DNA from 4 places in the Ruegeria sp. AL7 genome. Region 1 is predicted to be linked to each of the others. Evidence: riboswitches for the same ligand, from Rfam matches in the RefSeq annotation. Region 1 holds a riboswitch; each other region holds the start of a gene.

The links. Region 1 has a riboswitch for cobalamin ahead of ACR3E2_RS18030 (DUF4198 domain-containing protein). Riboswitches for the same ligand answer to the same signal wherever they lie in the genome.
Region 2: it holds a riboswitch for cobalamin, as region 1 does, so the genes downstream of both, ACR3E2_RS00625 (ABC transporter substrate-binding protein) here and ACR3E2_RS18030 (DUF4198 domain-containing protein) in region 1, are expected to answer to the same signal.
Region 3: it holds a riboswitch for cobalamin, as region 1 does, so the genes downstream of both, ACR3E2_RS10955 (hypothetical protein) here and ACR3E2_RS18030 (DUF4198 domain-containing protein) in region 1, are expected to answer to the same signal.
Region 4: it holds a riboswitch for cobalamin, as region 1 does, so the genes downstream of both, ACR3E2_RS07445 (DUF1636 family protein) here and ACR3E2_RS18030 (DUF4198 domain-containing protein) in region 1, are expected to answer to the same signal.

Annotation. Positions count from the first base shown of each region.
Region 1 covers NZ_JBQFJF010000002.1:177,693-181,462, forward strand. The annotation lists gene cbiQ (cobalt ECF transporter T component CbiQ) at 1-433, opposite strand, end outside; gene ACR3E2_RS18020 (cobalt ABC transporter permease) at 433-996, opposite strand; gene cbiM (cobalt transporter CbiM) at 993-1,604, opposite strand; gene ACR3E2_RS18030 (DUF4198 domain-containing protein) at 1,611-2,396, opposite strand; cobalamin riboswitch at 2,529-2,727, opposite strand; gene ACR3E2_RS18035 (ROK family transcriptional regulator) at 2,849-3,770, opposite strand, start outside.
Region 2 covers NZ_JBQFJF010000001.1:119,268-123,037, reverse strand. The annotation lists gene ACR3E2_RS00640 (SH3 domain-containing protein) at 1-130, shown strand, start outside; gene ACR3E2_RS00635 (NADPH:quinone reductase) at 242-1,231, shown strand; tRNA gene ACR3E2_RS00630 (tRNA-Gln) at 1,322-1,396, shown strand; cobalamin riboswitch at 1,558-1,750, shown strand; gene ACR3E2_RS00625 (ABC transporter substrate-binding protein) at 1,904-2,908, shown strand; gene ACR3E2_RS00620 (FecCD family ABC transporter permease) at 2,959-3,770, shown strand, end outside.
Region 3 covers NZ_JBQFJF010000001.1:2,170,701-2,174,470, reverse strand. The annotation lists gene ACR3E2_RS10965 (DNA polymerase III subunit gamma/tau) at 1-1,123, opposite strand, end outside; gene ACR3E2_RS10960 (protein-tyrosine phosphatase family protein) at 1,296-1,808, shown strand; gene ACR3E2_RS10955 (hypothetical protein) at 1,800-2,207, opposite strand; cobalamin riboswitch at 2,298-2,516, opposite strand; gene ACR3E2_RS10950 (alpha/beta hydrolase family protein) at 2,649-3,506, shown strand; gene rsgA (ribosome small subunit-dependent GTPase A) at 3,542-3,770, opposite strand, start outside.
Region 4 covers NZ_JBQFJF010000001.1:1,495,133-1,498,902, reverse strand. The annotation lists gene cobN (cobaltochelatase subunit CobN) at 1-140, opposite strand, end outside; gene cobW (cobalamin biosynthesis protein CobW) at 144-1,199, opposite strand; gene ACR3E2_RS07445 (DUF1636 family protein) at 1,204-1,578, opposite strand; cobalamin riboswitch at 1,673-1,877, opposite strand; gene ACR3E2_RS07440 (NAD(P)-dependent oxidoreductase) at 1,980-2,975, shown strand; tRNA gene ACR3E2_RS07435 (tRNA-Cys) at 3,154-3,227, opposite strand; gene ACR3E2_RS07430 (protein-L-isoaspartate O-methyltransferase family protein) at 3,452-3,770, shown strand, end outside.

The DNA.
Region 1 (3,770 bases):
GGGCGTGGCCAAGCGTGACCGGCTCCATCGTGCCGACCAGCACCATCAGGGACAGGATGACCGCGTTGGCCGTCAAGGCGATCTCGACCGCTTTCCAGAAACCCTGCCAGCTTGCGGGAAACCCCCAGAGCGTGAACATCGGGTCGCCGGGCATGGAGAATGGCAACAGCACCAGCATGAAAAGGATGAACCCATCCATCATGGCCATGCGTTTCAACGTTTTCCGCCAGGGCAGACGCGACGCGGCAAGAAGCGAAAGGGACACCGCCAAAGCCGCGCACAGCGCTGTCAGCGAGGACACCGCGACAGTCACCACCGCGAAGACAACCGCCATGACGATCCGCATCCTTGGATCAAGCGGGTTGATCGCGCCGCGCCGCTGCGCGCCCGCTTTGATCAGCGTGCTTTCCTGTTGCCCCAGAACGTGCGCCATCAGGCCGCCAGCTTGCGGCGTGCCGCAAAGTAAAAGCCCAGACCAAACAGACCGACGATATATCCGATCCCACCCAGAACAGTTTGCAGGTCATTTTGTTCGCGGTAAGCCGCTATTTCCCGACGCAGCGGGCGCAGCTCATCCCGCACGGCCCTGGCAATGACCTGTTGTTGTTCATCGCTGAGCACCGCCGCTGTCTGGGCAGGTGCGTTTGTCGGCGCGGTGTCGGGTTCCGCTTCAACGCCCATGATCCGGGCGACATCCGCAGCGGGCATGGTGACCTCGGCCACATGCCCGGCACCAAGGTTTGCAAAGAAAGTATGGGCCACCGGCGCGTTTGGCGTGTAGATAAAGAACCCGTCTGCATCTGTTACGATACGGCCCAGCTCGGCTCCGTCCGGGCCGTTGACGATGACCTCGGCCCCGCTTGCCATGTCACCATTGGAAAAGCCGATTTCGCCTTCGATGGCGTCACCGGATTCAAACACTCCGGCTATGACCTTATGCGCCAAGGCAGGTGCGGGTGCGCAGCACAGCGCCAGAATGATCGCCAGGTACCTCACGCGGCCGCTCCTTTGACAAACAGCTCGGGCTTGACCTTGCGCGCCAGCAAAACCGCGAACCCGGTCAGGATCGCCTCAATCGCCATGACAGGAATATGTGCAAAGAAAACAAGCTTGGCCGCTGGCAGGAATGCATCCCCGGACAAGGCCAGTGAAAACGCAACCATGCCGGTTGTAGCGGCGATGGCAAAGGCACCGCCGACCCCGCCCCATATCGCACCTTGCAGAGGTGAGCCATGGGCGATCAGGCGGCCAAAGATCAGCCCGGCCAAAACCGCGGGCAACGCGATGTTCAGGGTGTTGATCCCCAATACCGTCAACCCGCCAAAGCCAAAGAAGACGGCCTGCAGCAAAAGCCCGACGAACAGGGCCGGGAATGCGGCCCAGCCCAACAAAAGCCCGGCCATTCCGTTGAGGATCAGATGCACTGACGAAGGGCCAATCGGCACATGAATCAGCGATGCCACGAAAAAGCTGGCAGACAGCACTCCCGCAGTGGGGATGCGATCAAGATCCAGCGACCTGAGGCCCATGGCAATTCCACCCGCAGCAGCGACTGCACCGCCGATCACGACAGGGTTGGACAAGGCTCCGTCAACGATGTGCATCTACGGTTACTCCAAATCCCAGGCGCGGATCCAGATCACCGCGTCCTGGCTGAGTTCTTTGCCGTTGTGTTCGGTCACGGGACCGGCGCCGAGTGCGGCAAATCCCCAATATCCGGCTTTTGGAACGCCGAACGTGAAATACCCGTTATCATCCGAAATTGCGACCAATGCACCACCCGGCATCGGCGAGACCGACGGGGCGGAAGCGGCCGCGCTTTCCATGTCCGGTTCTGCGGCCATGTACTCGATCTCGATCTCGGCACCCGCAACCGGTTGGCCTTCGGCCATAACCCGACCTGTAAACGTCGAACCCGCGATGATGTTGGTTGGTTTGTTGAGCGGGATGATCTCAACCGGCAAGCCCACCGGGTTCATCCAGTCGGTCGGCAGTTCGTTGCGGTTCAGGAATGCCTTGGCAATCTGCTGGATATAGATATTCTCGGATTCCTCGTAATAGGGCTGGGGAACAGTCACCAGCACATAGTCGCCCGACCGTTTGACGGGAACATAACCCTTGAATGCCGCGCCTTCGTTTTCGCCACCGGTGAAACGCACGGGTTCCAGGGTATCCAGCAGGTCGGTTTTCTGACCGTTGTGGATCACGTAGAATTCCTGCGGCTTGTCCAGATCCATAACGTGCCCGTTCGAGAACGGATGCCAAAAGATCAGCTTGACCGGAACATTCCCCGGTGCGTCGATCATGGTGTCAGCGGTGTATTCCAGCAGGAAATGAGCATTTGCCACCGCTGGAAGCGCTATCGCCACAGCGGCTGCGGAAAGCAGCTTGGTCATCAATAGTCGTCCTTGTCCCATCGTACCAACCCCGGTACGAGATGCGTTTTGACTGCGGGGATGTCCAAGCTAAGCTGCTTTTTCAAGCATCCTGCTCCGACGCACATCCCGTCGCCGATTAGGAGTGCCCTTGTCAAAGGCACATGTCCGGCAGGTATCCTGACTTGCGGGTCAAAGCGTTGGGCTGGCCTTCCCGGATTAACACCAGTGGCACTTCAGCCCTGCTCGCCGCTTACAGTTGCGGGTGCAGTTGCGGAATTGGGCCAAAGCCCGCACCGCATTCCCTATTGATTCCAGAGCACGCCCCGGAACCGGACATGCCGAGCGGCTTGCCAGACTTCTTCGGCATCCGTCAACGATCAATTGCGCTGGCTGTCAAAAAGTTTAGCGGGCGATGCCCTTTTTCCGACGGATCCGCTTTGGATGCAGGTCAGGGTTTTTCGGGAATGAACCTACCCTTCGAGCAGGTATCTTTCCGACAATGGCAAACTGGCCGCCCCCAATGAGCGGGCATCCGGGCCTGCCGTCCCCACCTGCACCAAGGGCCGTTCAAGCCCGGTCAGGTTCATGTCTGATAGCTTGACCTCGACCAATTCCACCAGCCGCGCCTTGATGCCTGTGGGCATCCAGCCATCAATCTTGACAGATTCGAAGTCGATCAGGCTGCAAGACGAGACGATGGCATGTGCGATCCCGTGCGCCGCTTGTTTCAGCCAGTTCTCAAGGTGGGTTTCCGGTAGGTCCCAATGCTGTGTCGTTTCCCAGATTGAGCCGGCTGTTTCGGCATTCCCACCAACTGCGCGCTCCAGCACATAAAGACTGGCGACATCTATCAATGGTTTCACTCCGCCTGCGTCGTCCGGCACGGGCAATGGGCCAAGCGCACCGGCGTTTCCCCGCCCCGAAAAGATCGAGCCGTTCAGAACCACCCCGCCCCCGATGAAGAAGCCCACATAAAAATACAGGAAATCTCGTGGGCCTTCCGCCGGGCCAAAGACCAGCTCGGCACCGCAGGCGGCCGTTGCGTCGTTCTGCAGGAATACCGGCAAGTCATAGCTTGCGGCCAGCGCGCCTTTCAGGTCCGCGTCACGCCACGGATCCATTTTCTCCTGCGGAACCTGCAATGTCTGCGCCCAGTCCCAAAGGTAGAACGGCATCGCAATCCCAAGACCCGCGATCCGGCTGCGCGCCTCGGGCGACAGTGACGCCATCACTTTGTCGAGGCTTTCTTTGGAAAAGCTCAATGTCGCCTCGGGCGTCGGAAAATCATAAGTCCGCCGCTCACGGTGCCTGACATTGCCAAGGAAATCCGTCAGCACCAATTCGGTACTGCGCCGCCCGACTTTGAGCCCAAAGAAATAAGCGCCATCCGGG
Region 2 (3,770 bases), on a different contig from region 1:
CGAGACCGGAGTGGTGGCGCGCCTTGGAGCCTGTTCGCTGGACTGGTGCAGGATCACCGCCGGCGGATACCGTGGCTGGACACTGAAATCGAACCTTTGGGGCGTCGATTCTTCCGAAATTCGGGAATAGGCGAAAGACAATTTCCGGTATCCGCGGTTGCGCATCGCCCCGAAAAAGCGCGACAAGCTGTTTGAGTTACCGGCCCAATCGCCGCTTAACTCGACCTAAACGGAGGACCCTATGCGCGCAGTCACCTATTCAGCCTTCGGAGACGCTGTCGATGTCTTGCGTATACAGAATATTTCCCCGAGTTCGCCTGGACCGGGTGAAGTCACGGTCGAGCTGTCCTTTTCCGGCGTAAACCCCTCGGACATCAAGGCCCGCGCGGGGGCCCGACCGGGTGTCACAGAACCTCCGTTTCCGCTGATCGTTCCGCACAGCGACGGGGCTGGAGTCATCACAGCGGTTGGCGATGGCGTACCCGCGACGCGGATTGGTCAGCGCGTGTGGATTTGGAACGGGCAATGGCAACGCGCGTTCGGTACAGCTGCCAGCCACATCACCCTGCCTGAATCTCAGGCTGTAGAACTGCCCGAGACGGTGTCACTTGAAACCGGGGCAATTCTTGGAATTCCGGGCCTAACCGCATGCCATGCGGTGTTTTCGGGCGGCACGCCGCGCGGGCAAACCATTTTGATCCATGGTGGGGCGGGTACTGTCGGGTATCTGGCTGTCCAGCTTGCCAAATGGGCCGGAGCCAATGTGATCGCAACGGCCAGCACCCGCAGCTTTGACCGGGTCAAGGCAGCCGGTGCAGATGTCGTTCTCGACTACTCCGGTGAACACCTTTCGGATCAGATCCTCGACGCAAATGATGGACGTACAATTGGTCGAATCGTCGATGTCGAATTTGGACAGAACCTTGACACCAACATTGCCGTCATCGCCGAGAACGGCCGTATCAACGCATATGGATCTGCCCGGAATATGACACCTGTCTTTCCCTTTGGGCCCATGATGTTCAAGGCCGTGACACTCGAGGCAGTCCTGATCTACCTGCTGCCCGCAGATTTGCGCGCCGCCGCAATAGAGACTCTACACAAGGCACTGGCTGATGGCGCATTGATCTGCCCCGTACATAAGGTCTTTACACTGGAAGAATGCGCTGCCGCCCATGCGATGGTACAGGAAGGCAACCGTACCGGAGCGGTGTTGATCGACACCAAATGAGGGGCCTTCAAAAAAATTTTACGGCGCTCGCTTTTTTTGCAAAACGCTCTTGAACCCTGCCATCAACAATCGTAGATAGCCGCTCACCGTTGGGGTGTAGCCAAGTGGTAAGGCAGCGGTTTTTGGTACCGTGTATCGTAGGTTCGAATCCTACCACCCCAGCCATGATTTTCCCTAATATCACACACTATGAATCTGGGTCCGGATTTTGGCGCGTTCTCAGCGGCTTTTCTGATATCAGCGCCATGTTGAGACGCGCAGGTGCATGCTCTTGCGAGAAAATAGGAAAGACCCCGGAGTTTTTTCTTGCCGCAGGGTAAGTGTTAAGGTACCCGCGTTTTACCGGTCCCGATGTGGCTAAGAGGGAATCCGAGGTGCCTTTTGGTGCCAACCGGAACTGCCCCCGCAACTGTAGGCGGCGAGCGCTGTCCATTTCCGTCACTGGGCCATTTTGGTCTGGGAAGACAGGACAGACAAAGACCCGTCAGTCAGGAGACCTGCCGGTATGAAACCGAAACACGCCGGGCGGGGTTGTCCGGGGAGGTTGCCGAAGAAACGCGCCGGGCGGTCTATTTTCTACCCTGCGCTCACGGCAGGCAGTAAAGCGCCTGTTGCTTCGGTAAATGCCCATTCACCCGTTCTCTGGTCATTGACACATGGAGATCGATTGTCATGTTTCTACGCACTGGCCTGTTTGGCCTTTCCTTGCTGGCTACCAGCGCTGCCGCCGAAGGAAACTTTCCCCTTTCTATCGAAAACTGCGGTCACTCGGTCACGTTTGACGCGCCAGTGACGTCGTCAGTCACGGTCGGCCAGGCCGCGACCGAGGTGCTTTATGCGCTGGGTCTGGGCGAGCAGGTTCTTGGAACTTCGGTCTGGTTCAACGAGGTGCTGCCTGAATATGCCGAGGTGAATGCCAAGGTAGAGCGTCTGGCGGACAATGATCCCAGCTTTGAAAGCGTTGTTGCCAAGCGGCCGGGACTGGTCGCAGCGCAATATGAATGGCATGTCGGACCCGAGGGCATCGTCGCCACGCGTGAGCAATTTCACGAACTGGGCATTCCAACGTACGTAATGCCTGCAGATTGCATCGGCAAAGACAATACGGTCGGCGGCGATGGCACCCGCCTGCAAGCGTTCTCGACCGATACGCTGTATCAGGGTATCGAAGAACTGGCGGCAGCCTTTGATGTATCCGAACGCGGCACGGACCTGGTTGCCGAGTACAAGGCCCGCGAAGCCGCAGCCGTCGCCAAGGCGCAAACCGTGAAGCTGGACGATGTGTCAGCCGTATTCTGGTTTTCCTCTCCCGAAATGGAAAGCGACCCGTTTGTGGCCGGACAGAAAGGCGCACCGGGATACATGATGAGTAAATTGGGTATCCGCAACGTCGTCGAGACGGATGAAGAATGGCCAACAGTGGGCTGGGAAACCATTGCCAAAGCCAATCCGACGGTGATTGTTATCGCCAAGATGGACCGCCGTCGCTTTGCTGCGGACGACTACCTGAAAAAGCTGGAGTTCCTGCGCACTGATCCGGTGACCAGCCAGATGGATGCGGTCAAAAATGACCGGATCGTCATTATGGATGCGCAGGCCATGGACGCCACCATCCGCGCAATCCCGGCGCTGGAGGATCTGGCCGAGAAGCTGGATACCATCGGAAACAACCTGTGAACGAGGTCGCCGCAATTTTACGGCAGGGTTTCAAGGCTGCGTGCCTTACCGTGCCATTGTTGACTGCGGCGGTTCTTGCGGGCGCGATGATCGGGGAAACCTCTCTGTCGCCCGATTTGGTTCTCTCCGTTCTGGCCAACAAGCTGGCCGGAGCGGACTTTCCTGTAGACCCAATTGATCAGGGTATTATCTGGAGCTACCGGATTCCTCGCGCTCTGGTCGCTGCGTCCTGCGGTGCCGGTCTGGCTGTCGCAGGGGTCGTGTTGCAGGCTTTGCTGCGCAACCCGTTGGCCGACCCTTACATTTTGGGCATTTCTGCCGGGGCCTCGACGGGTGCCGTGGCTGTAACCATCGCTGGTTTGGGTGGGGGGGCCTTGTCGCTGTCTTTTGGCGCGTTCAATGGCGCGCTTTTGGCTTTTGGTTTTGTCGCGTTGCTGGCCCGAGCCGCTGGCGCAGGGGGCGGACGGGCTGCGACGGCACAGATCGTCCTGGCGGGAATTGCCGGGTCTCAGTTGTTCAATGCGCTGACGGCCTTCATCATCGCCAAATCCGCCAATGCCGATCAGGCGCGCGGGATCATGTTCTGGCTGATGGGAAACCTCAGCGGCGTGCGCTGGCCGGATGTGTATCTGGCCATTCCGGTGGCCCTTGTCGGTTGGCTCATTTGCCGCTTTCACGCCAGAGCACTGGACGCCTTTATTTTCGGCTCTGATTCAGCGGCCTCGCTGGGCATATCGGTACGTCGGGTGCAGGCAACCCTGATCTTTGCGACCGCACTTACAACAGCTGTCATGGTTTCTATCGTCGGATCCATTGGCTTTGTCGGGCTGGTCATCCCTCATGCTGCCCGGTTCCTTGTGGG
Region 3 (3,770 bases), on a different contig from region 1:
AATCGGCGACATGCGTCAGTCGGATAACAGCCATTTCGGCGGCCATCATCGCGTTGGGCGCGGCAGAGACTTCCTCCAGCGCCTTCAGCAGCATTTGCCACATCCGGGTCAGAACCCGCATTGGCAAGGCCTCGGCCATGTGCTGGCCCCGTGTGCGTTCGTCGGGGGAAACCGTCGGGTCCTGGGCCGCGTCAGGTGTGATCTTTACGACGGACACCCAATGCGTGATTTCGGCCAGATCGCGCAGCACGGCCAGAGGGTCTGCGCCTTCCGCATATTGACCGCTCAGTTCAGTGAGCGCCCCTGCCGCGTCACCGCGCAGGATCATGTCCATCAGGTCCAGAACCCGTCCACGATCGGCCAGACCCAGCATCGCACGGACCTGATCTGCCGTCGTCTCTCCGGCCCCGTGCGAGATTGCCTGATCCAGCAATGAGGTCGCGTCGCGGGCCGATCCTTCTGCGGCGCGGGTGATCAACGCCAGCGCATCGTCGGCGATCTGCGCGCTCTCGGCCCCGGCGATCTTGCGCAGCAGGCCGATCATGTCTTCGGGCTCGATCCGGCGCAGGTCAAAGCGCTGACACCGCGACAGAACCGTGACCGGCACTTTGCGAATCTCGGTGGTCGCGAAGATGAATTTCACATGTGCGGGCGGTTCCTCGAGCGTCTTGAGCAGCGCGTTGAATGCGCTGGTCGAGAGCATGTGAACCTCGTCGATGATGTAGATCTTGTAGCGTGCACTGGCGGCGCGATAGCGGACACTGTCGATGATCTCGCGGATATCGTTGACGCCGGTACGGCTGGCCGCATCCATTTCCATCACATCGACATGGCGACCTTCCATGATTGCGACGCAATGCTCGCACTGACCGCAAGGCTCGGTTGTCGGTCCTCCGGTTCCATCCGGTCCGATGCAGTTCATGCCTTTGGCGATGATCCGCGCCGTGGTGGTTTTTCCCGTTCCGCGAATGCCGGTCATGATAAAGGCCTGCGCAATCCGGTCGGCCTCGAAGGCGTTTTTTAGGGTGCGCACCATAGCATCTTGACCCACCAGGTCGGCAAAGGTTTCCGGGCGGTATTTGCGGGCGAGAACCTGATAGGCGGGGCTTGGCGTGTCTGTCATGTCTTCTCGCTCGGATTCGGTGCTTCGGCACAGCGTAGTGGCGGCGGCAGTCCGCGTCCACTGTGGGGCGTGATGATTTTTTGTTTCAGAAACGGGCTGGTTTCCAACTAAACTGGTCCAGCGGATTTAATGACTCATTTCTTAAAGAGTACCTTGGGGGAGGACGCACTTCATGTCGCAGCTGGTCATTTTTACTCTGCAGGTCGGAGGCGGAACGCTTGCCCTTACTTCAATGCCCGGGCGTGGCGGGGATTACGTCGGCGATCTGGATATGATTGCGGCTTGGAAACCGGGCCTTGTGATTTCAATGACGACGGATGTTGAAATGCTTCAGGATGGCGCGCAGCACTTTGGCAGCGACATCCAAAGCCGTGCCAGCCGGTGGGTTCACCTGCCGATCGAAGATTTTGGAGCACCGACGCAGGCGGTTCAGAAGGCCTGGCCAGAGGTCAGCGCCACGGCCCGACATGCGCTGTCGGGCGGTGGCCGGGTTCTTGTGCATTGCCGTGGGGGGTGCGGCAGATCCGGGATGATTGTTCTGCGACTGATGGTTGAATGCGGTGAACGCGCCAGCGACGCACTGGACCGCCTGCGGGCCGTGCGCCCCTGCGCTGTCGAAACCGATGCGCAGCTGGCCTGGGCGTCCCGGATCACCCCGGCACAGGTGGAAGTGGGATCAAGCTGACAGCTGCTGGGGTGCGTAGCCGGTTTTCCGGGGCCGGATCGTTGAAACCTCGATCATGGCGCAAGGCGGGTTCGCGACAATGCCCGAGGGCAGCGTGCTGAATGTAGGTCCGAAGATCAAATCGGCATAGGCATCAAGGTCCCGAATTGCCGTATCAGGGTGCGCCCCGCAGAAAACGCGAACGCTGTCGGATCGCGCTCGGATCGTTGCCATGCACCCTTCCGCGCAATGTGACAGCGCGCTGTTGCCTTCAAATTCGAAATCTTCGCTGGTGGCCGAAACCGCCTGCGCCATGGCTTCGGAAATCGAGCGGGCCAGTCGCGCCAAAGCCGGGCAGGTATTGCCCGTCCGCTGGCACACAGTTGCGCTGTATTCGTGTGACTTTGTCTTCCAGATCATCCTGCGCCCTCCGCGCGTGGTGGGCTGGATATTGGGGCAGGTGGGACAGCATCTCGCTGTCAGGACCTGCCCGGACACCCCGCCCGAGTTTCGGTTTCAGTTCCGATGGCAGGTCTCCTGACTTGCGGGTCATTGCTCTGCCGACCTTCCCAGCCCGTGGGCCAGTGGTATTTCGGCATTGCTTACCGCTTACAGTTGCGGGGGCAGTCGCGGACTTGGTTGATATCTGTGTGACCAGACAAACCGCACCGTGTTCCCTTTTCATCCCGACCTCTTGTGGGGGCCGGAAACCATCACACAACCGCTAGCGCCTGATCGCGTTCCGAGTCAAGCCGATCTTTAGGCCGGACGTTTGGTCATGCTGGATGCGGTTTACGTTCCGGCTTAGTTTCGTCGGCATCGAAGGCAGGCAAACCATTGTTTCAGCGAAAGCCGGGGATCATGTTGGATACGGAACAGACGGTGTTGATCGAAGATTTCCGCTTTCCGTCAGGGTCCGTGACCTTGTCGGCGCGGCTGTACCGGCCAGTGGGTGAGCCGGAAACCGTTGTCGTACTTAACAGTGCCACGGGTGTGCCGCGTGACTATTATCAACACTTTGCGCGATGGCTGGCTACCGAGCGGGGGATAGCTTGCCTGACCTATGACTATCGGGACTACGGGCTTTCTTTGGTCGGCCGCCTGAAAGACGCAACTGCAACAATGGCGGATTGGGCGTTGATCGACATGCCAGCGGCACGGGCCGAAATGCGCAGGCGGTTTCCAAAGGCGCAGCAGTGGACCATCGGCCATTCCGTCGGTGCGATGCTGGGGCCGGTGCAGCCGGATATCGACCAGATCGACCGAATGATCGGTGTGTGTTCGGGGCTGGTGACTTTGAAAGATCACCCATGGCCCTATCGGGGGTTGGCAGGGCTGTTCTGGTATGGCCATGCACCGCTGATGGTGCGGGCGCTTGGGTATCTGCCCGGCAAAGCGATCGGGTTTGGTTCGGACCTGCCCGCCTCGGTCTACTGGCAATGGCGCAAATGGTGTACAGCTCCTCTTAGCTACATTCCCGAGATCGGGCAGAATTTGCCTGATGCGCATTGGGGCAGTTCTGGAACACCTGTGGATCTGTTCACGTTCGAAGATGACCAGATGGCTCCGCCCGAGGCAGTTTGGCGCCTTGCCGACCTGTACGGCCCCGAGTCCAGACGCCACCTTATGAAGCCTGCTGAATTCGGACTGCCGGAAATAGGCCATATCGGAGCATTTGCCCGTCGCAATGCAGCGGTCTGGCCGCGCCTGATCGCCTGATCAGACGCGACGCAGGTTTTCCTAACACCTTGCAGTTATGGCCGTTTGCGAAGTTTCTTGTCCTGCATGACACCGCGCACCATCTTGCCGAACGCCTTGTCCCGCGCCCGCGATTGGGCAACGGTTTCCGAGTTTCGCTGATCTTCACGCCGCAGCTTGCGCCAACGGTCCAGCCGCGCCGGATCAAGAACGCCTTCGTCGATTGCGTTCTGCACGGTACAGCCGGGCTCGGTCTCGTGCTGACAATCCGAAAAGCGACAGCTT
Region 4 (3,770 bases), on a different contig from region 1:
CCGCGATGCCAGCCCGCCGCGAAAGCGCCCAGGTCACTGTCGGAAAAGGACAGCACAACCAGATCACCCGGGCTTTGGCCCAGATCGGTTGGGGTCTCGGTTTCCTCGAGCCCGTGGCTTTCGCGAAAGACGACGTGCATGACTTACTCGGCAACCTCGGTCACACCCACGAGGATATCACGGATTTCGGCTTCTTTGATGTCGTCATGCTCGGCAATGACGACCAGGCGCGAGCGGCGCTCTTCACCGGGCTCCCACGGGCGGTCGTATTGGTGACGAACTCGCGCGCCGACAGCCTGAACCAGCAGGCGCATCGGTTTGCCAGCGACGGCGGCATAGCCTTTGACGCGCAGGATATTCAGCTCAGTCGCAAGACGTTCGATTCTGGCTACCAGTTCCGCAGGGTCGGTCTGTTCCGGCAACTCGACGATGATGCTCTCGAAATCGTCATGCTCATGATCGTGATGGCCATCGTGATGTGACGGGCGCGCGTCCATGTCATCTTCGACGGCAGCCTCAAGGCCAAGCACGACACGTACGTCGACGACACCCTCGGCGACCTCGACAACGGGAAGCGGCCGCGGTGCCTCGGCGGCGATGATCTGTTTGGCTTTCGCGACACCTTCGGGACCTGCTAGATCGGGCTTGGTCAGCAGGATGATATCCGCGCACGAGATTTGATCTTCGAACACCTCGGACAAGGGTGTTTCGTGATCGATCGAGTCATCAGCCAGCCGTTGGGCATCCACCGCTTCAACGTTCGGAGCAAAGCGACCGGCGGCCACAGCCTCGGCATCGGCCAGCGCAATCACGCCATCAACGGTGATTTTCGAACGGATATCAGGCCAATCAAATGCTTTCAGCAGCGGTTTGGGTAGTGCAAGGCCGGATGTTTCGATCAGGATGTGATCCGGGCGCGGTTCCAGCGCCATCAGCGCCTCGATGGTCGGGATGAAGTCATCGGCCACGGTGCAGCAAATGCAGCCGTTTGCCAGTTCCATGATGTTTTCCGCAGGGCAATCCGGTATCGCGCAGGATTTCAGAATGTCGCCATCAACACCCACATCGCCAAACTCGTTAACAACAATCGCAAGACGCTTTCCCTGCGGGTTCTGCATCAGATGGCGCACCAGCGTGGTTTTGCCCGAGCCCAGAAAGCCGGTGATCACGGTGACGGGAAGTTTTTCTAGGTTCGACATGATCTCAGCCTCCAATCGGGGGAATGCGCGAGGCGCAGTTTTTGCGGAAATGTTCAGGACGGTCGCGCCACTTCACCAGACCATCGTCTGTGGCCAGATACTTGGTCACACCATCGATGATGACATCGACGTGATCGACTTCGTTCAGGTTCTCGTAAACAAAGGTCCAGCGATCCGGCCCGCCCCGAAGAACGATGGAACAGCCCTGATCGCAGTTCGAAAGGCATTCGACAGGTTTCAGAATGATGCCATCTGGCAGGGCAGCCTGTTCCAAGGCCTTGTGCAACAATGTGCCGGGACGCTCAGCATCATCCTCGAAGGGCAGACCCCGGCGGCAAGTCGTGCAGACCAGTAATTCTACCGGTGCGGTCTCGGTCATGTCTCTCATCCCCCCAAATCCTCTTCGCGGGGGACGGGGTTTCATGCGGGCACCACGTCTGCACATGGACCCGACACCGGAACACCCCGCCCGGTTTCAACTTCGGGTGTTGGCAGGTCTCCCGGCTTGCGGATGCCAGAGCGGTTGCTCTGTCGGATGTCCCGCCTTCCCGGCACAGGCCAGTGGCATTGGGCATCCTCTCCGGTCACGGTCGCGGGGGCGGCTGCGTTTGGCGGATGAACCGTTGACGCATTCCCTTTTCATCGGCTGTTGCCGACACCAACGTCCGGGACATGCGGCACCGCCGACCCGCTTGTCAAGCGGTTCGCGCGCAACAAATAAGCCAAGGTGAAAAAAGCGACCTGTAGGCGTCGTTCGGCGGCATGAAGTGCGTGTTCGGTATGTGGTCGCATGACGGGAAAACGACGAACTTGGAGATGCGTCATATGAAAGTGGGATTTATCGGTCTGGGTAACGTTGGCGGCAAGCTTTCGGGATCCCTTTTGCGCAATGGCATTGACCTGACTGTGCATGACCTGAACGCAGATCTGGTGGCCGAATTTGTCGCCAAAGGCGCAAAGGCGGCAGAAGGGCCCGCCCAGCTGATGCGCGATTGCGATGCGGTGATCACCTGTCTGCCGTCTCCGGCAGCATCGGACGCAGTCATGAAGGAGATGTTGCCCGAAGTGGGCCCCGGCAAGATCTGGATGGAGATGTCGACCACAGACGAAGCCGAAGTCAAACGCCTCGGTGCCGAAGTCATTTCACGCGGCGGTGCAGCTGTGGATTGCCCGGTTTCTGGCGGGTGCCACCGTGCCGCGACGGGCAATATCTCGATCTTTGCGGGCTGTGACCGGGAAACGTTTGAACGAATTCTGCCGTTCCTGACGACAATGGGCCGCCGGGTTTTGCACACCGGCGAGCTGGGCTCGGCCTCGGTGCTGAAAGTGATGACCAACTATCTTGCCACTGCCAACCTGATTACCTGCGCCGAAGCACTGGTTACAGCAAAGGCTGCGGGGATGGATCTGAACACGACCTATGAGGCGATCAAAATCTCGTCCGGCACATCCTTCGTGCACGAAACCGAAAGTCAGGTCATCCTGAACGGGTCGCGCGATATTTCCTTCACCATGGATCTGGTGAAGAAGGATATCGGTTTGTTTCAGGAGGTCGCCGACCGCGCCGGGGTGCCGCTGGAAATAAACCCGGTGATGATCAACATCTTTAACGATGGTATCGCACGATATGGCGAACGCGAGCTTTCACCAAATATTATCAAACGGCTGGAAGAGGCAACCGGCCTGGATATCACCGCCCCGGGCTTTCCAGCCGAAATGACGGATGATGAACCGGAAGAGCCGGGATACGAGGTTGTGCCACAAGGGCGCGCCTGAGGGTAGGGCAAACACCAGACTACATCGCGCCCCGTGAACGAGCAGGGGTAGGCAGGTGTTCCGAAAAAACACGCCATATCTGGCCCGCAGTTCGACAGAATCGCGGGCCATGAACGTCTGAAAATACCAAGCGTCACACGCGCATACTGCGGGGCCAAGTCAGCGATTTGGATGTAGTTGGAGGCGAGTACCGGAATCGAACCGGTGTACACGGATTTGCAATCCGCTGCGTCACCACTCCGCCAACTCGCCTTTTCAAGTAAAATCAAATACTTGCTGTGGTGTGACTGGGTTTTTAACAGCTTTCCTCTGGGGCGTCCAGTGGATTGCGCGCGAAATTGCCGGCAAGATCGAAATTTGCCGAAGTCCACGCCCAAGGAGTTGATCAAGATTCAGGTTGCGGCAACAGGGGCGTTGCTGGAAGGTTCAGGATATGGCACAAGCCGGACATCTTTGGGAATGAGACGAGATATCCAATGACTGACTTCGCAGCCCGGCGCCGCACAATGGTTGATACACAGATCCGCCCCTCTGACGTCACCAAGTTCCCGATCATTGAGGCGATGCTGAGTGTTCCGCGGGAAAGCTTCGTGCCCGATTCTCAACGCGAGGCGGCCTATGTGGACGGCCTGATTGATCTGGGGGACGGGCGCAGCATGTTGGAGCCGCGGACCCTGGCTAAAATGCTGGACGCGCTGAACATATCCAAGGATGAGATGGTCCTCGATATCGCTCCGGCAATGGGGTATTCCACGGCTGTCACCGCGCGGATGGCTGAGTTGGTTGTGGGTGTTG